One region of the Streptomyces sp. NPDC050287 genome, then DNA from elsewhere that is predicted to be linked to it. Evidence: riboswitches for the same ligand, from Rfam matches in the RefSeq annotation. Region 1 holds a riboswitch; each other region holds the start of a gene.
The links. Region 1 has a riboswitch for cyclic di-AMP ahead of ACIBK3_RS40280 (M23 family metallopeptidase). Riboswitches for the same ligand answer to the same signal wherever they lie in the genome.
Positions count from the first base shown of each region.

Region 1 (5,339 bases):
GCTCCGGCGCCGGCCTTCCTCTGTGCTCGGCCTCCGCTCCGGCGCCTGCCCGCAGCCGTGCCGCGGCCGCTTCTTGATCTCCGCTCCGGCGCTTGCCCGCGACCGTGCCGCGGCCGATTCTCGGTCTCTGCTCCGACGCCTGCCCGCAGCCGTGCAGCGTCTCGGCCTCTCTTCTGCCGTCGTCTTCGGTCCGCGTCTCGGCCTCTCGCCTGCCGTCGGCTTCGGCCTCTCCTCGCCCCGGCCTGCCGCCCGCGTCGGTTTCCCCTCCGACACCCACCCGCCGCCAGCCCCGCCCCGCCCGCCCCAACCTGTCCTTCCGCACCCTTCCTCAGCCTCCGGTCTCCCCCCAGTCCCCGCCCGCCCCGGTCTCGCTCAGGGCGTACGTCGTCCGGGAACTTCGCCGAGGGTCCGCACGCTTGCATACAGTGGCAGGACCGGCAGGAAAACCGCGGTTTCCAGGACCGCGACCCCGATGGAAGGGACGTACATGCCCATGGGTCACACGGCCACAGCCCAGGCAGGCTCCGGGGGCCTGACAGCGAGCGAGCACCGCCTGGCCAACGGCCTGCGCGTGGTGCTCTCCGAGGACCACCTGACCCCGGTCGCGGCGGTGTGCCTCTGGTACGACGTCGGTTCGCGCCACGAGGTCAAGGGGCGTACCGGTCTGGCTCACCTTTTCGAGCACCTCATGTTCCAGGGCTCGGGGCAGGTCAAGGGCAACGGCCACTTCGAGCTGATCCAGGGTGCGGGCGGCTCGCTCAACGGCACCACGAGCTTCGAGCGCACCAACTACTTCGAGACCATGCCGACCCACCAGCTGGAGCTCGCCCTCTGGCTGGAGGCCGACCGCATGGGCTCCCTGCTGGCCGCCCTGGACGACGAGTCGATGGAGAACCAGCGCGACGTCGTCAAGAACGAGCGCCGCCAGCGCTACGACAACGTCCCCTACGGCACGGCGTTCGAGAAGCTGACCGCGCTCGCCTACCCGGAGGGCCACCCCTACCACCACACCCCGATCGGCTCGATGGCCGACCTGGACGCGGCCACCCTGGAGGACGCGCGGGCGTTCTTCCGTACGTACTACGCGCCCAACAACGCCGTCCTGTCGGTGGTCGGCGACATCGACCCGGAGCAGACACTCGCGTGGATCGAGAGGTACTTCGGGTCCATCCCGGCGCACGACGGCAAGCCCGCCCCGCGGGACGGCTCGCTGCCCGACGTCATCGGCGAGCAGCTGCGCGAGGTCGTCGAGGAGGAGGTCCCGGCGCGCGCCCTGATGGCCGCCTACCGGCTGCCCGAGGACGGCACGCGCGCGTGCGACGCGGCCGACCTGGCGCTCACCGTCCTCGGCGGCGGCGAGTCCTCCCGCCTCTACAACCGGCTCGTGCGGCGTGACCGTACGGCCGTCGCGGCGGGCTTCGGCCTGCTGCGGCTGGCCGGGGCGCCCTCATTGGGCTGGCTCGACGTGAAGACCTCCGGGGACGTCGAGGTGCCGGTCATCGAGACCGCCATCGACGAGGAGCTCGCCCGGTTCGCCGAGGAGGGCCCCACCGCCGAGGAAATGGAGCGCGCCCAGGCCCAGTTGGAGCGTGAGTGGCTGGACCGGCTCGGCACGGTCGCGGGCCGCGCCGACGAACTGTGCCGGTACGCCGTCCTGTTCGGCGACCCGCAGCTCGCCCTCACGGCCGTCAAGCGCGTCCTGGAGGTGACCGCCGAGGAGGTCCAGGAGGTCGCCAAGGCCCGCCTGCGCCCCGACAACCGCGCGGTGCTCGTCTACGAGCCCACCACCCCGGCCGAGATCGCCCAGAGCGCGGAGGACGCCGAGGGAGCCGACGACCCGGCGTCCGCGGCCACCGTGGAAGCCACCGACGAGAACGAGGAGGCGGCCAAGTGACCGAGCTCGCCGCGATGGAATTCCACCCCCAGCCGCAGGCGGGCGAGCCCAAGGTCTGGGCCTTCCCCGCCCCCGAGCGCGGAACGCTCGACAACGGGCTCACCGTCCTGCGCTGCCACCGCCCCGGCCAGCAGGTCGTCGCCGTCGAGGTGCTCCTCGACGCGCCGCTGGAGGCCGAGCCGGCCGGCCTGGACGGCGTCGCCACGATCATGGCGCGGGCCTTCTCCGAGGGCACTGACAAGTACTCCGCCGAGGAGTTCGCCGCCGAGCTGGAGCGCTGCGGCGCCACCCTCGACTCGCACGCCGACCACCCCGGGGTGCGCCTCTCCCTCGAAGTCCCGGTCTCCCGTCTGGCCAAGGCCCTGGCGCTGCTCGCCGACGCCCTCAGGGCACCGGCGTTCGCGGACAGCGAGGTCGAGCGGCTCGTCCGCAACCGCCTCGACGAGATCCCGCACGAGCTGGCCAATCCCTCCCGGCGGGCCGCCAAGGAGCTCTCCAAGGAGCTGTTCCCGGCGACCTCACGCATGTCGCGTCCGCGCCAGGGCACCGAGGAGACGGTCGAGAGCATCGACTCCGCGGCCGTACGTGCCTTCTACGAGAAGCATGTCCGTCCGGCCACGGCCACCGCCGTGGTCGTGGGCGACCTCACCGGTGTCGAGCTGGACGTGCTGCTCGGCGACACCCTCGGCGCCTGGACCGGTTCCTCGTCCCAGCCCCGCCCGGTGCCTCCGGTGACCGCCGACGACACCGGCCGGGTCGTCATCGTGGACCGTCCCGGCGCCGTCCAGACGCAGCTGCTGATCGGCCGCATCGGTCCCGACCGGCACGCGCGCGTGTGGCCCGCGCAGGTCCTCGGCACGTACTGCCTGGGCGGCACCCTCACCTCCCGTCTGGACCGCGTCCTGCGCGAGGAGAAGGGCTACACCTACGGCGTACGGGCGTTCGGGCAGGTCCTGCGTTCGGCCCCCGACGGCTCGGGCGCCGCGATGCTCGCCATCAGCGGCTCCGTCGACACCCCGAACACCGGTCCCGCCCTGGATGACCTGTGGACGGTGCTGCGCACGCTCGCCGCGGAGGGCCTGACCGACGCCGAGCGCGATGTCGCCGTCCAGAACCTCGTGGGGGTGGCGCCGCTGAAGTACGAGACCGCGGCGGCCGTCGCGGGCACGCTGGCGGACCAGGTCGAGCAGCACCTGCCCGACGACTTCCAGGCGACGCTGTACCGGCAGCTCGCGTCGACGGGCACCGTGGAGGCAACCGCGGCGGTCGTCAGCGCCTTCCCGGTGGACCGTCTGGTGACCGTCCTCGTCGGTGACGCGGCGCAGATCAAGGAGCCCGTCGAGGCCCTGGGCATCGGCCAAGTCACGGTCGTGTCGGCCGAGTAGCGGCACGCGCGCGCGGGAGCCCTGGTGACCGGTGAGTCACCAGGGCTCCCTGATGTCCGAATTGAGGGAGAGGTTGCCTGTCTGCCCTGTGGTGTGCGCTACAAAAGCTGTGATCGGTTTGGGGATTGAAACGTGCCACGTTTAGCGTCATCCGGGCTGTCCGTCAGGCACCGCGCCGCACCAGCGGCACCGGACAGTCATCGCCGAGTCCCCACATGGCGCGAGCCAGGGGAGCCGGGGACCCACACCAGAAGTCCCTGGGGTGAATCGGACGCCCGCGCGCACCGCGAGGGGGTCCGTAGGAGACCTTCCTGCTCCGAACCCGTCAGCTAACCCGGTAGGCGAGAAGGAAGGAAAGGATCAGCCACCACATGGCGTTCACCTGCGCCACCGGGAAGCACCGTCGTCCCAGCCGGATGAAGCGCGGCACCGCCCGCGCGGCCGGCGTCGCGGCCCTCACCACCACCGGCGTCTTCGGCGCGCTGGCCGCCCCGGCCCTCGCCGCCGAGCCCGCGGCCGAACAGACCGGTCTCACCCCCGTGATCACCATCGGCGACTCGATCGCCGACGAGATCGACGCCCAGGCCGCGGCCCAGAAGCAGGCCGCCGACGAGGCCGAGGCGATGAAGAAGGCCGAGGAGGCCGCGCACAAGAAGGCGGTCGCCGAGGCGAAGAAGGCCCGCGAGGCCGAGGCGCGCGCCGCCCGTGCGGAGGAGCGCAGGCGCCTCAACGCCTACGTCGCCCCGATCTCCGGCTCGTACGTCTCGACCGGCTACCAGTCCAGCAGTTCCCTGTGGTCCTCCGGCAGCCACACCGGCATCGACTTCCACGCCTCGACCGGCACGTCCGTCCACGCGGTCGGCTCCGGCACCGTGGTCGAGGCCGGCTGGGGCGGGGCGTACGGCAACCAGATCGTGATCAGGATGAACGACGGCACGTACACCCAGTACGGCCACCTGTCGTCCATCGCTGTCTCCGTGGGCCAGACGGTCACCCCGGGCCGGCAGATCGGCCTCTCCGGGGCGACCGGCAACGTCACCGGCCCGCACCTGCACTTCGAGGCCCGCACGAGCCCGGAGTACGGCTCGGACATCGACCCGGTCTCCTACCTCCGCTCGCACGGCGTGAACGTCTGACGACGGACGGCGAGACAAGCTGCGGCCCCGGCTCCCCGAGCCGGGGCTTTCGGCGTTTCAGAAGCCCGCCTGTCCAAAAAATATCCATGGATTCCGGCCCGCCATCGGAAATTCCGGCTCATTGCAATAGAGTCACTGAACACACGTCAATCGTCGACGTTTCACGGGGATTAAGGCGGAGGTCGGTCATGCGTATTCCGGCGCACTCGGTATGCACGGCGATCCGGGACGACATCGTCGCGGGTGTCTACGAGCGCGGCAGCCGGCTCACCGAGGAACTGCTCGCGCGCCGCTACGGCGTCTCGCGCGTCCCCGTCCGCGAGGCCCTGCGCACGCTGGAGGCGGAGGGCTTCGTGGTGACCCGGCGACACGCGGGCGCGTGCGTCGCGGAACCCACCGAACAGGAGGGCACCGACCTCCTGGAGATGCGGATGCTGCTGGAGCCGCTCGGCGCCTCCCGGGCCGCCCAGCGGCGCACCGAGGCCCATCTCAAGGTGCTGCGCGGCCTGGTCCGGCTGGGCCAGGAGCGGGCCAGGCGGGGCAACAGCGAGGATCTGCGCTCGCTGGGCAGCTGGTTCCACGAGACACTCGCCCAGGCCTCCGGCAGCCCCGCGATGACGTCGATGCTGACCCAGCTGCGCCACAAGATCGCCTGGATGTACGCGGTGGACGCGCCGGCCAACCCGGTGGAGTCCTGGGCGGAGCACGGCGCGATCGTGGACGCGGTGGCGCGCGGCGACAGCGAACGCGCGCGGGCGGTCACGGCGCTGCACACCGAGCGCTCGACGGGCGTGCACCGGCTGCGGTTTCCTGCGCAGCCGGATCGCCCGGACCGTGTGAGGAACTCGCAACATCCCGTAAACATGCCGAGTCTGCGGCATTAACACGGGCGCCGTATACAAAGAGAAGATAATTCGCGGGGGA
Region 1 covers NZ_JBITIY010000017.1:119,188-124,526, forward strand. Annotated here, with positions in the region: gene ACIBK3_RS40270 (M16 family metallopeptidase) at 494-1,894, shown strand; gene ACIBK3_RS40275 (M16 family metallopeptidase) at 1,891-3,279, shown strand; cyclic di-AMP (ydaO/yuaA leader) riboswitch at 3,471-3,637, shown strand; gene ACIBK3_RS40280 (M23 family metallopeptidase) at 3,651-4,415, shown strand; gene ACIBK3_RS40285 (GntR family transcriptional regulator) at 4,604-5,299, shown strand.

Region 2 (5,339 bases), on a different contig from region 1:
CCGGTCTCGCCCCCGCGGCGACCGGCGCGGCCCTGGCGGCCCTGCGGCTGCTGCGCCGTGAACCCGAGCGGGCGGAGCAAGCGCGCGCGGTGGCGGCCGAACTCCACGCACGCCTGACCACCGCGGGCCTTCAGGCGGTACGCCCCGACGCCGCGGTGGTCTCCGTGCGGGCGCCGTCCCCGGAGGCGGCCGTCGGCTGGGCTGCCGACTGCCGCACCGCCGGCCTGACCGTGGGCTGCTTCCGTCCTCCTTCCGTCCCCGACGGCATCTCACGGCTACGGCTGACCGCCCGCGCGGATCTCTCCGCGGGGCAGATCGAACGCGCCGTACGAGTGATCGAGGAGACACGACCATGAGTCGGCGTGACACGGCCGTGCGCCGCACATCGGCGGACTGATCAGAACTGATCGTGACTGATCGGATCTGGACCGACTGTCAGGATCGGGGGTGGGTCGTCAGGACCGGAACGCGGCGGTGAATCCCGCCCAGCTCTCGGGAGAGAAGAGCAGCGCGGGTCCGGCCGGGTCCTTGGAGTCCCGTACGGCGAGCAGCCCGGCCCAGTCGCCGGTGGAGGGCCGGGTCGTCTCTACGCAGTTGTTCGCTCCGGTGCTGTAGCTGCTGCGCAGCCAGCGCACGTCGTGCAGATCGTTAACGGAAGCCACGTGCCGAGGCAGAGTGGTCATGGTGCCTCCTTACGCGCCGCCACCTATCGCGGCGATGTAATCCAACGAGTCCTCGGGCGAAAGGGCGTGGAACTGAAGGGCGTTGAAGGCCTCGGTGTAGGCCTGGAGGTCTTCTTTCCGCTCGAGGTAGAGGCTACTCGTCAAGTGGTCGAGAACAACCACATCCAGATCAGATGTGCTCGAAAATGAGAAGATAACGAAAGGTCCGGTGACGCCGATGTGCGCTCCGGCGGCGAACGGCAGTACCTGCAGCCGCACTTGGGGCAGCCGGGCCGCCTCGACCAGCCGCTCCAGCTGCCGCGTCATCACCCCGGGCCCGCCGACCTCACGCCGCAGCACCGCCTCGTCCAGCACCGCGCTCAGCTCCAGCGGCGGTTGCGAGCGCAGCACGTCCTGTCTGGCCAACCGCACCTCGACCAGCGCGTCCAGACGCTCGTCGTCCAGCCCGTCGACCGCCGCACTGGTGACCGCCCGGGCGTACTCCGGGGTCTGCAGCAACCCCGGCACCACCGAGGTCTCCAGCGTGCGCATCGCACGCGCCTGCGACTCCAGGCTGATGAAGTCCCGGTACGTCGGCGGCAGCACACCCCGGTACGCGTGCCACCAGTGGTGCCGTCCGGTACTCTCCTCCGACCCCGCCAACGCGAACAGCAACTCCCGCAGTTGGGAGTCGCGTACCGCGTAGGCATCGAGCAGTAACCGCACATCCGCCGCTTTCACCCCGCTGGCGCCGGTCTCGATCCGGCTCACCTTCGACTGGTGCCAGCCCACCAGACGGGCCGCCTCACCGCTCGTGAGCCCCGCACCGGTGCGCAACGCACGCAGTTCGGCGCCCAGTTTCCGGCGGCGCACCGCGGGACCGTGCTGCATGGGCTACTCCTTACTCCGACCGAGGCACCCAAAAACGGCCTGCCGTCGTAGAGTTCACCGCTTCGAGCGACAGATATATGCATATCTTGGTGGATCGCCCCCCGTGACCGCACCGCTAGTGGCAGTCTGGCGACGAAGCACCAGTCCGGGACCGTACTCGAACCATCCGCTCCGTGTCGGACTGCGGTCCCGTGGGAAAGGGACGACGCCGCCATGGCAGATCATCTGGAAGCATCCGTCACTCTGCCGAGCGATCCCGCCTCGGTCTCCGCGGCCCGAACCTATGTGCTGACCACGCTGACGGAGTGGGGCCTGTCACCGGACACGGAGATCGCCGACACCATCCGCCTCATCGTCTCCGAACTGACCACCAACGCCGTACAGCACACCCTCGGGCAGTCACCCACCTTCACGGTGGACCTCCAGCTCGACCGTGACGAACTCCTGCGCATCGGCGTCACCGACAGCCACCCCCGCTTTCCCAGACGACTGCCCGCCGCCGTTCAGCAGGACAACGGCCGGGGCATGGTGATCATCCGCTGGCTGGCCGCCGAGTGCGGCGGCAAGCTCAGAGTCCGCCCCACCCGCGAGGGCGGCAAGACGGTCTCCATCGAACTTCCCTGGACCGTCCAGGCCGAGCCGGTACCGGCGGCGGGACAGCAGGAACCGTAGGACTCATGCGTGGTGGGCCCGAAGGAACGCGCCGCGCAGCAGGGCCCGGAAGGCGTCAGCGGCGGGCGCCGCGTCAGCGGCGGGAGCCGCGTCGTCGGCCCGGCGCGCGACCGAGCCCGGGGTCGGCGCGGTCCTGGCCGCCGTACCGGCACGCGGCCCGCCGGGGGCCGCGTCCGCCGTCCGCCCGCCGCGGAAGGGATTCTTGACCAGCGCGCTCAACCCGAAGGCGCCCCTCGCCTTCCTGAGCCCGCTGCCGCAGTTCGTGTCCGCGGGGCGCCCCGCGCCGCTGAGGACGCTGCTGCCGGCGCTGATCGTGGCCGCCCTCGCCCTGGTCTGGTTCCCGGCCGTGGTCCTGCTGGTCGACCGTCTCGGCCGGTGGCTGCGCCGGCCGCGGGCCGCCCTGTCCGTGGCGGCCGTCACCGGCGGCGCGCCGACAGCTCTCGGTGCGGTGCTCCTCCTCGAGCCGGTGAGGGCGGCCTGACCGTCGTCCGGTGTTCGTTCTCGGCCCGGCCGGCCCGCCGTACCAGCCGGGGGAGCAGCCACCACAGGGCGAGGCAGACGAGCAGGGTGGCCGCGCCCGCGGCCATGCCGCCCGTCCGGTCGGTCGTCACGTCCACGACCAGGGTCACCGAACCGGTGAACGCGAGGACCAGGACCCCCATGCCGACGGTCGCGAGCCGTGAGGAGACCTGGACGATGCGGGGTTTGGCGCCCTGCTGGAAGAGCGAGCGGTGCAGGGCGGCGGGTGCGGTGAACAGGGCCGCCGCGAGCACCGAGAGCAGCAGGGTGGTGACGTACATGGTGCGCTGGACCGTGTCGAGCGACGGGAAGCGCGGGGTGAAGGCCAGAGTCAGCAGGAAGGCGAAGAGGATCTGGACCCCGGTCTGGGTGACACGCAGCTCCTGGAGGAGCTCGCCGAAGTTGCGGTCGGCGCGCTCCAGGGGCGTCTCGTTACGGGCGGTGCAGGGACGGTGGTCGGCCATGGGTGAACGAGTAACCAGTTCGGCCCGTGTGACGCGCCAGGGTGCCCCGCGGGGGGCGACGGCTTGCCGGAACGCCGCTGCCCCCGCGGGCGGGTCACCTGACCCGGCCGTACCAGACGCTCCTCGTCCAGATCTTCTGCAGCCGTACGACGTCCCCGGTCCTCGGGGCGTGCCAGATCTTGCCCTTCCCGGCGTAGATACCGACGTGGTACACGTACGAGCCCGAGTGGAAGAACACCAGGTCTCCGGCCTTGCGGCTGCCGGCGGAGATGTGGCGCGTCTTGTTGTACTGCTGGGCGGCCGTGCGGGGCAGCTTCTTGCCCGCCTTCTTGAACGAGTACAGCGTCAGTCCGGAGCAGTCGAACCTCTTCGGCCCGGTGGCCCCGTACCTGTACGGAGCCCCCTTCTTGGACGCCGCGACCTGCAGTGCCTTCGTCGCCGGTGTCGCGGCCGCGGCGTCGGACGCGACACCCGGGACCACGATCGAGCCGCCGACGGCGGCGATGGCGAAGGCCGAGGCCGTACCGGCCCGGACCATGAGCGACGGGACACGATTGAGCGCAGTCATGCGCAACCCTTCGTCAGCCGCCTGTGAAGGATGACCTGTCGGATTCGGGCTGGCGAAGTTGCCCGGCCGCTGACGCGGCTTCACCCCAAGGGCCGCTCGGTCCGGTACCTCCGGTGAGGAGATGACCGTTCCCGCGACCCGTCGTGCTTGGGTCCTCCACTCCTGCCGATCCACTCCTGTCGACCGGTCATCCGGGCGGCGGCAGGACTCGGCGTCCGCCCGGATCGCCCCGCCGCTGTGGCGGGGTCTTGTCGTCAGTCAGGGATCTTGACGCATGGATGTCCGAAAATCCCAACGGAACCGAGGGTTTGTGGCGTTACTCACCACTCACCCGTTCGGGTGGACACGCCTGTGTTCGAAGGGGTGTCGAGGCACCCAAAGGTGCCCGGACCAGCACCGGAACGCCCCATTTCGTCCCCCGGCTACGCGCGTTGCGCAACCGGACCGGGCTCAGAAAAGGAGTCGTGTCTACGCCGATCAGGGGTACGCCGTTCGGTCCGTTTCGATCCCGGTCCGGACGCCCCGCCGACAGCGCGACGCGTCCGGACCGACTGGCGGTGCGTCAATTCTCGGAGCCGGGCGGCACCGTGACGCGGGCCGTGCGGCGCTCCCCGTCCAGCACACGCAGCGCACGCGCCAGCGTGTCGGCGTGCAGCTCGGTCTCGCCCCGACGGTGCATCAGCTCCAGCGCGTCCCGCAGCGCGACCGCCTTGCTCACGAGTGCCTGGGCGGCGCGCAGCCCGCTGTACGTGTCCCCGTGCCGGCCCGGGTTGATCCGGCCGAGCAGGTCGACCACGTCGAGGTAACGGTCGATCAGCTCGCCCTCGGCGCGGGTCAGCGCGGGCAGCGGCGGCAGATCGGACAGCATCGGCGGCTCACCTCGCGCCGGGTGTGGAGAGCGAGGCCCTGCGGTTCGGGACCAGCCGGTCCACCAGGCCGTACTCCACGGCCTCCTGGGCGGTGAGGATCTTGTCCCGCTCGATGTCCGTGTGCACCTGCTCCGCCGTTCGCCCGGTGTGCCGTACGAGCATCTCCTCCAGCCGGGTCCGTACCCGCGTCAACTCCTCGGCCTGGATGGCGAGATCGCTGGCCTGTCCCTCGACCGGCTCGTGGATCGCGGGCTGGTGGATCACCATCCGCGCCCCCGGCAGCGCGGACCGCTTGCCCGGCGTGCCCGCCGCGAGCAGTACCGCGGCGGACGAGCCGGCCTGGCCCAGGCAGATCGTCTCCACGTCGCACGCCACGTACTGGAGCGTGTCGTAGATCGCCGACATCGCGGTGAACGAGCCGCCGGGGGAGTTGATGTACAGCGAGATGTCCCGGTCCGGGTCCTGGTGTTCGAGGTACATGAACTGGGCCATCACGTCGTTCGCCGAGATGTCGTCGATCGGTGTCCCCAGAAAGACGATGCGCTCCTCCAGGAGCTTCGAGTACGGGTCCATCGTGCGGTGCCCGGAGCTGGTGCGTTCGGTGAACTCGGGCAGGACATGGCGGGCGGACGGTCGGGTCATGGGTACCCCTCCTTCGGCGTCTGTAAAAAATGTACAGCACGTACGTGACGTA
Region 2 covers NZ_JBITIY010000008.1:139,131-144,469, reverse strand. Annotated here, with positions in the region: gene ACIBK3_RS28720 (8-amino-7-oxononanoate synthase) at 1-356, shown strand, start outside; gene ACIBK3_RS28715 (DUF397 domain-containing protein) at 456-683, opposite strand; gene ACIBK3_RS28710 (helix-turn-helix domain-containing protein) at 693-1,553, opposite strand; gene ACIBK3_RS28705 (ATP-binding protein) at 1,767-2,225, shown strand; gene ACIBK3_RS28700 (hypothetical protein) at 2,229-2,444, opposite strand; gene ACIBK3_RS28695 (hypothetical protein) at 2,428-2,706, shown strand; gene ACIBK3_RS28690 (DUF6328 family protein) at 2,642-3,208, opposite strand; gene ACIBK3_RS28685 (C40 family peptidase) at 3,303-3,776, opposite strand; cyclic di-AMP (ydaO/yuaA leader) riboswitch at 3,780-3,990, opposite strand; gene ACIBK3_RS28680 (hypothetical protein) at 4,339-4,644, opposite strand; gene ACIBK3_RS28675 (ATP-dependent Clp protease proteolytic subunit) at 4,652-5,287, opposite strand.
Region 2: linked by a shared signal. The riboswitch ahead of ACIBK3_RS28685 (C40 family peptidase) and the one ahead of ACIBK3_RS40280 (M23 family metallopeptidase) in region 1 are both predicted to bind cyclic di-AMP.

Region 3 (5,339 bases), on a different contig from region 1:
ACGTATCGACCTCAAGGCGCAGCAGGAAGCCGAGAAGAAGCGGGCGGCGGCGGAGGCGGCCCGCAAGGAGCGGCTGCGCCCCAAGTACGCGCTGCCGGTCGCCCAGCGCGGGCTCAGCGCCTACTTCGGCCAGGCCGGCATCAACTGGATGTCCGTGCACACCGGCATCGACTTCCCGGTCTCCTACGGCACGACCGTGATGGCTGTGACCGACGGCACCGTACGGACGCAGTGGAACAGCGCGTACGGCAACATGTTGATCCTGACGGCGAAGGACGGCACGGAGACGTGGTACTGCCACCTCTCCACCTACCGGGTCTCCTCCGGTACGACCGTGAAGGCCGGCGACCCGATCGCGTATTCCGGGAACTCGGGCAACTCGACCGGCCCGCACCTGCACCTCGAGGTACGGCCGGCCGGCGGCTCGGCGATCGACCCGCTGCCGTGGCTGCGCAGCCACGGGCTCGACCCGACGTAGGAGCGGGGGCTCGCCGCCCCCGGACCCACGCTCCCTCAGCTACAGCTTCTCCACCGGCGCGTACCGCAGCAGCAGCCGCTTCGGCTTCTCGTCGCCGAAGTCGATCGTCGCCTCGGCGTTTCCGCCCGTCCCCTTCACACCGACGACCGTGCCGAGCCCGAACTGGTCGTGCGTGACCCGGTCCCCGACGGCCAGCGCGACCACCGGCTTCTCCGAGGTCCGGCGGGTGGCGAACCCGGATGCGCCCGAGGCCGCCGAGCGCGAGCGGGACGACGACAGCGAGGCCGCCACGCCGGACACCGGGCCGGAGGACACCGGTGCCATGGCGCCCGTGCGCTTCCAGTCGACGTGCTGCGGCGGGATCTCCTCCAGGAAGCGGGACGGCGGGTTGTACGAGGGCTGTCCCCACGCGCTGCGCATCGACGACCGTGTCAGATACAGCCGTTCCCGCGCGCGCGTGATGCCGACGTACGCCAGGCGCCGTTCCTCCTCCAGTTCCTTGGTCTGGCCGAGGGCGCGCATGTGCGGGAAGACGCCGTCCTCCATGCCGGTGAGGAACACGACCGGGAACTCGAGGCCCTTGGCGGTGTGCAGGGTCATCAGGGTGATGACTCCGGAGCCGTCCTCGTCCTCGTCGGGGATCTGGTCGGAGTCGGCGACCAGGGCCACCCGCTCCAGGAAGTCGGAGAGCGAGCCGGGCTCCTCGCCCTCGCCGGACTCCTGCTCGAACTCCAGGGCGACCGCGGCGAGTTCCTGGAGGTTCTCGATGCGGGTCTCGTCCTGCGGGTCGGTGGAGGCCTGCAACTCGGCGAGGTAGCCGGTGCGTTCGAGCACTGCTTCCAGGACGGTCGCCGGGCCCGCGCCGGACTCGACGATCGTACGGAGGTCCTCCATCAGCGTGTTGAACCGCTTCACGGCGTTGGTGGAGCGCGCGGCCATGCCGTACGCCTCGTCGACGCGCTTCAGCGCCTGCGGGAAGCTGATCTTCTCGCGCTGGGACAGGGCGTCGATCATCGCCTCGGCGCGGTCGCCGATGCCCCGCTTGGGGACGTTGAGGATGCGGCGCAGCGGCACCGAGTCCTCCGGGTTGGCGAGGACCCGCAGGTAGGCCAGGACGTCCCGGACCTCCTTGCGCTCGTAGAAGCGGACGCCGCCGACGACCTTGTAGGGCAGGCCGACGCGGATGAAGACCTCTTCGAAGACACGGGACTGCGCGTTGGTGCGGTAGAAGACAGCCACGTCTCCCGCCTTCGCGTCGCCCGCGTCCGTGAGGCGGTCTATCTCGTCGGCGACGAACTGCGCCTCGTCGTGCTCGGTGTCGGCGACATAGCCGGTGATGCGCGCGCCCGCGCCCGCGTTGGTCCACAGGTTCTTGGGGCGGCGGGACTCGTTGCGCTCGATGACGGCGTTGGCGGCGGACAGGATCGTCTGTGTGGAGCGGTAGTTCTGCTCCAGCAGGATGGTCGTCGCGTCCGGGTAGTCCTCCTCGAACTGGAGGATGTTGCGGATGGTGGCGCCACGGAAGGCGTAGATCGACTGGTCGGCGTCGCCCACCACGCACAGTTCTGCGGGCTGCAGGTCATGCTCGCCGGGCGGTACGTCGACGGGGTGCTCGGCGGTGCCGACGAGCTCGCGGACCAGGGCGTACTGGGCGTGGTTGGTGTCCTGGTACTCGTCGACCAGGACGTGCCTGAAGCGGCGGCGGTAGTGCTCGGCGACGTCGGGGAAGGCGCGGAGCAGGTTGACCGTCGTCATGATCAGGTCGTCGAAGTCGAGGGCGTTCGCCTCCCGCAGCCGCGACTGGTACATCGCGTAGGCCTGGGCGAGGGTCTTCTCGAAGCCGTCGGTGGCCTGGGCGGCGAAGTCCTCCTCGTCGATCAGCTCGTTCTTGAGGTTGCTGATCTTGGCGCTGAAGGACTTCGGGGGGTAGCGCTTGGGGTCGAGGTCCAGGTCGCGGCAGACCAGGGCCATCAGACGCTTGGAGTCGGCGGCGTCGTAGATCGAGAAGGAGGACGTGAAGCCGAGCTTCTTGCTTTCCCGCCGCAGGATCCGTACGCACGCGCTGTGGAACGTCATGACCCACATCGCGTGGGCGCGCGGGCCGACGAGCTGCTCGACGCGCTCCTTCATCTCGCCGGCGGCCTTGTTGGTGAAGGTGATCGCCAGGATCTGGCCCGGGTGCACGTTCCGCTCGCCCAGCAGGTGGGCGATGCGGTGCGTGAGCACGCGGGTCTTGCCGGAGCCGGCGCCGGCCACGATGAGCAGCGGGGTGCCGTGGTGCACGACGGCGGCACGCTGGTTCTCGTTCAGCCCCTCCAGCAGCGCTGCCGGGTCCACCGCCGGGCGCGGCGCGCCGTCGCGGTAGTAGGTGTCCCGGTCCGGCGGCACGTCGAACTTCCCGCCGAACAGATCGTCCGGCACGGGCTCCGGTACGTGATCGTCCTCGGGCGGCGGCGGGGGTTCCTCCTCGTGCCCACGAGGGGCCTGGAGGTTCGCCAGGAAGCTGTCATCAAAGAGGCTGCTCATCGCTCTCCGAGTCTAGAACGCCCCACTGACACCCCACCGCCGCCCCGAGAACTCCGCCGGAAATACGAGTTCTCCCGCGAAAATACGGGGCTCCCAGAGCGGGGTCTTCAGAACCCGAGGATCTGCCAGACCTGCCCGCCCGGTGTCTTCCTCGCCTCCAGGAGTACGCCGTCACGGTCCGCAACCGAGCCATTACACGATCGAGTCAAATTCGAATGCCTGCGCCCTCTCCCGCGAGCAGCTACCGACCTCTCCGGCCGCCGCCGTGTCGGGGCCGCGGTCGGCTGGAACCCAGCCCCTCGAAGCGGGCAGATGGCATCACTCCGTCAAAAATACGCACAACTCGGTCCGGATCAGTCCGGATTGGCCACGCCGGGCGACGTCCTGCCCCGAGGTCACGAAAATGTATCGGGCATATCGAACATCAACCTTCACAGGCGCCACACGCGTTGGCTACCGTGCCGCACAGGCCGTACGACCCCCACCGGCGAACGTCGCCGGGTCGCGCGGCCTCCGCCGAATCCACAGCGTCGCCCTGCGACCGGAACCGGGGACCCACCGACCTTGGGGTGAATCGGCCGACTCCCGTACGGGGAGAGGCCGTAGGGCATTCCTTCCGAACCACCCGCCCGAACCCGACAGCTAACCCGGTAGGCGGAGCATCGGAAGGAGTCGCCTCCCTTGGCGTCGCACCGCAAGCCGCCTCCCGCAGGTACGCGCGCAGGCATCCGGACCCCCGCCCTGGCCACGGCGGCCCTCACCTCCGTCGCCCTGCTGTCCCAGACGGCCACCGCAGCCCCGGCCGACGACCGGCCGAGCCTCGAAGAGGTCGAGAAGAAGGTCGACGACCTGTACCGCCAGGCGGAGTCGGCGACCGACAACTACAACGCGGCCAAGGAGAAGACCACGACGCAGCGGGGCCGCGTCGACGCCCTCCTGAACGACGTAGCCCAGCGCACCCAGAAGCTCAACGAGGCGAGGGAGGAACTGGGTTCCTTCGCCGCCGCCCAGTACCGCACCGGCGCCTCCGCCCCCGACACGGCGACGTTCCTGCTCGCGGACTCTCCGCAGGACTACTTCGACCAGACCCAGCTGATGAGCCGGCTGACCAGCCGCCAGAAGGGCGCGGTCGACGACTACGTCACCGAGCAGTCGGCGACGATGAAGAAGCGCCAGGAGGCCACGGAGAGCCTTCGGACGCTCACCCGGTCGCAGGACGACCTGAAGACGGCGAAGGCGACCGTCCAGAAGAAGCTCGCCGACGCGCGGAATCTCCTCTCGCAGCTGACCGCCCAGGAGAAGGCGCGGCTCGCGGCGATCGAGGAGAAGAAACAGCAGGAGGCCGCGCGCAAGGCGGCGGAGCTGGCGCGGCAGCAGGCGGCGGAGCAGAAGGCGCAGGAGGCGGCGGCTGAGCAGCAGCAGAACAGCTCCTCAGGCTCGGGGACCGGCACAGGCACCGGCACCGGCACGGCCACGCCCGACCCTTCCTACGCCACCAAGGCCGAGAAGGCGCTCGCCTTCGCCCGTGCGCAGATCGGCAAGCCGTACGTCTGGGGCGCCACCGGCCCCGACTCCTACGACTGCTCCGGTCTCACCCAGGCCGCCTGGAAGGCCGCCGGTGTCGACATCCCGCGCGTCACCTACGACCAGGTCAACGCCGGCACCACGGTCTCCCTCTCCGCCGCCCAGCCCGGTGACCTGGTCTTCTTCTACGACGACATCAGCCACGTCGGCATGTACATCGGCAACGGCATGATGATCCACGCCCCGAAGCCGGGCGCGTACGTCCGCGAGGAGTCCATCTACTACGACGGCGAGTCAGCGATCCACAGCGTGGTACGACCTGCCTGACGAGGTGCAGGGCCGCTCTGAATCTGTCGAATTCTCAGCGATCTGTCGTCAACCTGTCGTCTGCGACAGATCACTGAGAATTACTCCGCGGAGTGCTGTCCGTTCTCACTGGTCCTTTCAGAGTCTCACCGTGTCGCGCGCAGATCTGGCGAAGTCTCAGGCGGCTGCCCAGCCGACAGCCTGGTTCACCTGGTCTGCACCATTTTCGTCCGATATGAGCGTCATCGGAGTTGGCGTTTCGCGGCGTGCACCGACACCGCCGGCGCGCTCACCGTGGACGCGGACGGCCAGGTGCTGGAGACCTTCCGCGCGGACGACGACGGTGGCGACGGGTTCATCGCGGACATCGAGATCCTGCGCGGGGACCTGTCCCAGGTGCTCTACGACGACACCCGCGACGGCGTCGAGTACGTCTTCGGCGACCGAATCGCCGAGCTCGCCCAGGACGCGGACGGGGTCGACGTGGTCTTCGCGGGCGGCAACC
Region 3 covers NZ_JBITIY010000002.1:358,533-363,871, reverse strand. Annotated here, with positions in the region: gene ACIBK3_RS07000 (M23 family metallopeptidase) at 1-478, shown strand, start outside; gene pcrA (DNA helicase PcrA) at 518-3,004, opposite strand; cyclic di-AMP (ydaO/yuaA leader) riboswitch at 3,509-3,678, shown strand; gene ACIBK3_RS06990 (NlpC/P60 family protein) at 3,686-4,855, shown strand; gene ACIBK3_RS06985 (FAD-dependent monooxygenase) at 5,129-5,339, shown strand, end outside.
Region 3: linked by a shared signal. The riboswitch ahead of ACIBK3_RS06990 (NlpC/P60 family protein) and the one ahead of ACIBK3_RS40280 (M23 family metallopeptidase) in region 1 are both predicted to bind cyclic di-AMP.

Region 4 (5,339 bases), on a different contig from region 1:
GCCCGGACCCGGCGCGGACTGTCGGTGCGGGTGCGCGACGAGGGCCGGGGCGGCGCGGACGAGAGCGGGGACGGGTCGGGGATCCTCGGCATGCGGCGGCGGGTCGCCGCGCTCGACGGGACGGTCGAGGTGACCAGCCCGGTCGGCGGCGGCACCGTGATCCAGGTCGAGTTGCCGTGCGTGTGGTGATCGCCGGGGACGGTGGGGAGGGGGTGGCGTACCCGGTCAGACCGCGTGGGTCGCCGGGAGTGGTGTCAGCTCGCCCAGGGGGAGCGTGTGCTGGGTCTGGAGGACCTTCGCGCGCAGGTAACGGACGTTGTGCGCGGTGGTGAAGACACCCGTGGGCACCCGGTTCTCGACGTCGATGCCGAGGTCGCGCAACTGGTCCGCCTTGTCCGGGTTGTTGGAGAGCAGGTCCAGGGACGTGATGCCGAGGGCCTGCAGCATCTGGGCCGCCGCCGTGTAGTCACGGGCGTCCTCGGGCAGGCCCAGCGCGGTGTTGGCGGCGTAGGTGTCGAGGCCCTGGTCCTGGAGGGCGTACGCGTCGAGCTTGTTGTAGAGGCCGATGCCCCGGCCCTCCTGGCGGAGGTAGAGCAGCACGCCGCCGCGGTCCGCGATGCGCTCGACCGCCTCCCGCAGCTGCCGGCCGCAGTCACAGCGGGCCGAGCCGAAGACGTCACCGGTCAGGCACTCGGAGTGCAGGCGCACGAGCGGGGTGGTGCCGGGGGCGGTGGCCGGGTCGCCGAGGACGACGGCCACGTGTTCCTGGCCGTCGGTGAGTCCGTGAAAGGTGACCAGTTCGGCGTCGACGCCATAGCCGTCGTGGAAGCGCAGCGGTACCCGGACGCGGGAGCGCGGGGTGGCGGCGGGGAAGTCGGGCATGCGGGTTCTCCCGGGTAGGGGTCCGGTGGGCACATCTGCTTAAGATTTGAAGCAGATCTACGACTCCGGACCCTACCTCATGCTTTAAATTTGAAGCAACGGGATTGTGGTGAGTGTCATGAAGGTGTGCGCCGGTGTCACGGACAAGGCGGGGACGAGCGGCGGCGCCACGGCACGTCGTCCGGGGCCGGGCGGGTGTCGCCGCTCTCCAGGGCTTGTGCGACGCTCGCGCAGATCTCCTCCAGCTGGTCCACCTGTTCCTCGGTGAGCTGGTCGAACAAGGACGCCCGTACGGTCGCCACATGGCCGGGCGCCGTGCGCTCCAGCGTCGCCATCCCCTCCTCGGTCAGCTCGGCGACGCTGCCGCGCTTGTCCCACCGGCAGTTCTCCCGGCGCAGCAGGCCGTCCTTCTCCAGCCGGGTCACCGCGTACGTCAGCCGACTTCGGGTGATCTTCGTGCGCTCGGCGAGGTCGGTCATGCGCAGGCGGTGTTCCGGTGCGTCGGAGAGATTGGCGAGGATGGAGTAGTAGAGGTGGGGCATGCCGGCGTCCTGCTGGAGCTGCCGGTCGATCGCGTCCTCCAGGAGGTGCGTCGCGGCGATGTACGCGCGCCAGGCGCGCTGCTCCTTGGAGGTGAGCCAGCGAGTCGTCATACCCCTAGTGTAGGTTTGTTTCAAATTTGAACCAAGCCCGGCCCGTCCTCGAGAGTGAGCGCGTTCGATGCCGTATCCCTACGTCCTGCTGTCCGCCGCCGTCTCCCTCGACGGCTACCTCGACGACACCGGCCCCGAACGCCTGCTGCTCTCCTCCCCGGCCGACTTCGACCGCGTCGACGAGGTACGGGCATCCGTCGACGCGATCCTCGTCGGCGCCGGGACGATCCGTGCCGACAATCCGCGCCTGCTGGTCAATTCGCCGCAGCGCCGCGCCGACCGTGTCGCCGCCGGGCGGCCCGCGTACCCCCTCAAGGTCGCGGTCAGCGGGTCGGGCGACCTGGATCCGGAAGCGAAGTTCTGGCACACCGGTGGTGAGAAGGTCGTATATACGACCGACAAGGGCGCGGAACGGGCGCGTGCGGTCGGCCTCGGCCTCGGCGGCGACGGCAGCGACGGCGGCGACCCTGACCTCGGCCGCGGTCGTGGCCTCGACGTCGATGTCGTTCCGGTGGGTGCCGGCCTCGACTGGCGGCGGGTTCTGGAACACCTGCACGACGTACGAGGCGTGGAGCGTCTCATGGTCGAGGGCGGCGGTACCGTCCACACGCAGCTCCTCCAGCAGGGCCTCGCCGACGAACTCCAGCTCGTCCTCGCGCCGCTTTTCGTCGGCGATCCGGACGCGCCCCGGCTCTTCGGCCCGGGCGCCTACCAAGGTGGCCGGCTGCGCCTGGCGGAAACCCGGCGGATCGAGGATGTCGTCCTCATGCGGTACGAGCCCACGGCCCCCGGCACCGGCTTGCTGCCCTCCGCCGCCGACCGCCACTGGCTGTCCCTCGCCTGCGAACTGGCCGGCCGGTGCCCGCCGTCGAGCACCGCCTTCAGCGTCGGCGCGGTGATCGTCGCCGCGGACGGCACGGAGCTGGCCCGCGGTCACTCGCGCGAGGGTGACGATCCCGTCGTGCACGCGGAGGAGGCGGCACTGGCGAAGATCGGCTCGGGAGATCCCCGGCTGGCGTCCGCGACGGTATACAGCAGCCTGGAGCCGTGCGCGCGGCGGGCGTCCCGGCCGGTGCCGTGCGCGGGGCTGATCCTGGAGGCGGGGGTACGGCGGGTGGTGACGGCCTGGCGGGAGCCGGACACGTTCGTGGCGGGGGCGGACGGGAGCGGGCTGCTGGAGGGGGCGGGGGTGGACGTGGTGGTGCTCGACGAGTACGAGACGTCGGCGAAGGCACCGAACCGGCACTTGGTGGGCTGACGGTGGTCCCCGTTCGGGGCGGCGGGACGACCGATGCGACATCTGTGCTGCGTATGGCGTACAGTGAAGACACAACGACGCGGGGTGGAGCAGCTCGGTAGCTCGCTGGGCTCATAACCCAGAGGTCGCAGGTTCAAATCCTGTCCCCGCTACTGAAGGCCGAGGGCCGGAATCCGAAAGGGTTCCGGCCCTCGGTGTGTTCGGGGGCCGCCGGGTTCGCGGCTGTCGGCGAGGTTCGATGGTTGTCACCTCGTGTGAGCAGGCATGCGCCCTGCGCATAACAACTGACACACCGTCAACTCCTGTGCGGTCTCTGGTGCCTGGTCAACTCGCCCGTTTTTCGCCGGTGGTGGGGCGTTGGTCCTGCCGGAAATCGTTAATGATCAAGCGGAACGGCTTGGAATACAGGCCTCGCGTCTATTAACGTTCGATAACGCAGCGCGGTCGTCCCAGCCGTCACAAGAGTCGGCTCCGTGCGCACGCGCCGAATCCCGCAAGGGAACCGGGGAACCACCACTTGGGGTGAATCGCTCGTAGACCGTCGTGTCCGCACGGCTGTTTACGCGCGTAGGAGACCTTCCTGCTCCGAACCCGTCAGCTAACCCGGTAGGCGAGAAGGAAGGAAAGGAGCACGCCCACGTGGCGTCCAACCGGCCTGCCCCAGAAGCCCCGTTCGTGCCGAGCCAGCGTGACAGCGAGACCTTCGGCTACGGCGAGTACCGCACCGACGAGGGCCCCTGGACGGAGTGGAACCCCACCGAGGAGTCCCTCCGACCCGTACGCGGCCGGCACCGTGTCGCAAAGCAGCGCGGCGGACTCGCCCGCAGCTCCACCGTCCTGGGCGTCGGCGTCATAGCCGCCGTCGGCGCGGGCGGCATGGCCAGCGCCAACACCGGCAAGCCGCCGCTGTCCATCTCCATGCCCGACCTGCCCTCGGTGGGTTCCCTCCTCTCGGACGATGACACCCCCGAGGTCACCGCGACCGCGCTCAGCACTGTCGGTACGACTTCCGCGCAGACCAAGCAGAGCGGCTCGGACGCCGGTGAGGTCCTGCGGTCCCGGATCCTGGCCCAGGCCGAGCAGCAGCAGGACCAGATCGAGAGCAAGGCCGCCGCCGACGCCGCGGCCGCCGCCGAGAAGCAGGCCGCCGCCGCGAAGAAGAAGGCGGAGGAGGAGGCCCAGGCCAAGGCCGCCGCCGCGAAGAAGGAGGCGGAGGAGGAGGCCGAGAGGAAGGCCGAGGCCGCGCGCCTGGCCGAGCTGGCCAGGCAGTACACGCTGCCGACCTCCTCGTACACCATCACCGGCACCTTCGGTCAGGCAGGCTCGCTGTGGTCCTCCGGCTACCACACCGGCCTCGACTTCGCCGCGCCCACGGGCACGCTCATCAAGGCGATCCACAGCGGGACCATCACCGAGGCGGGCTGGGCCGGTGCGTACGGCTACCGCACGATCCTGACCCTCGACGACGGCACCGAGCTGTGGTTCTGCCACCAGTCCTCGATCAGCGTCAGCGTCGGCCAGAAGGTCAGCACGGGTGACGTCATCGGCCGCGTGGGCGCCACCGGCAACGTGACCGGGGCCCACCTCCACCTGGAGGTCCACCCGGACGGCGCGGACACCGGCATCGACCCGATGTCGTGGCTGCGGAGCAAGGGGCTCAACCCCTGACAGCTGACGGCTGCCGGTTTTACGCGGAATTGGTGAGCGCCTCGGACCTTCGGCGGAATGAGGCGCTCCGTCACGGGTGTTGAAGAGAAGCATGACTTCTCTTCGCAAGCTCGGTTCCTCGGACCTCGAGGTCTTCCCGCTCGCCCTCGGAGGCAACGTCTTCGGCTGGACCGCCGACGAGGCGGCGTCCTTCGCCGTCCTCGACGCCTACACGGCCGCCGGCGGCAACTTCGTCGACACCGCCGACGGCTACTCCGCGTGGGCCGAGGGGAACTCCGGCGGTGAGTCCGAGACCGTGATCGGCAAGTGGCTGGGGGCCCGCGGCAACCGCTCCGACGTCGTCATCGCCACCAAGGTCAGTCAGCACCCCGAGTACCAGGGCCTGTCCGCCGCCAACATCAAGGCCGCCGCCGACGCCTCGCTGCGGCGCCTCGGCACTGACTACATCGACCTCTACTACACGCACTTCGACAAGCCCGAGGTGCCGGTCGAGGAGATCATCACCGCGCTCGACGAGCTGGTCCGGGCCGGCAAGGTCCGCTACATCGCCGCGTCCAACATCTCCCCCGAGCGGCTGGAGGCGTCCCTCGCCTTCTCCGACCGCCAGGGCCTGGCCCGGTACGTGGCCCTGCAGCCCCACTACAACCTGGTCTCGCGCGACACGTACGAGGGCGAGCTCTTGGACCTCGCCGAACGTTCCGGCATCTCCGCCGTCCCGTACTCCGCACTCGCCTCCGGCTTCCTCACCGGCAAGTACCGGCCCGGTACGACGGTCGACAGCGCGCGGGCCGCGGGCGCTTCCAAGCATCTTCAGACCGAGCGCGGCCAGAAGGTCCTCACCGCCCTCGACGAGATCGCCCAGTCCCACGACGCCCCGA
Region 4 covers NZ_JBITIY010000032.1:17,974-23,312, reverse strand. Annotated here, with positions in the region: gene ACIBK3_RS46080 (sensor histidine kinase) at 1-189, shown strand, start outside; gene ribA (GTP cyclohydrolase II) at 226-882, opposite strand; gene ACIBK3_RS46070 (MarR family winged helix-turn-helix transcriptional regulator) at 1,020-1,535, opposite strand; gene ACIBK3_RS46065 (dihydrofolate reductase family protein) at 1,603-2,793, shown strand; tRNA gene ACIBK3_RS46060 (tRNA-Met) at 2,872-2,945, shown strand; cyclic di-AMP (ydaO/yuaA leader) riboswitch at 3,266-3,421, shown strand; gene ACIBK3_RS46055 (M23 family metallopeptidase) at 3,433-4,461, shown strand; gene ACIBK3_RS46050 (aldo/keto reductase) at 4,553-5,339, shown strand, end outside.
Region 4: linked by a shared signal. The riboswitch ahead of ACIBK3_RS46055 (M23 family metallopeptidase) and the one ahead of ACIBK3_RS40280 (M23 family metallopeptidase) in region 1 are both predicted to bind cyclic di-AMP.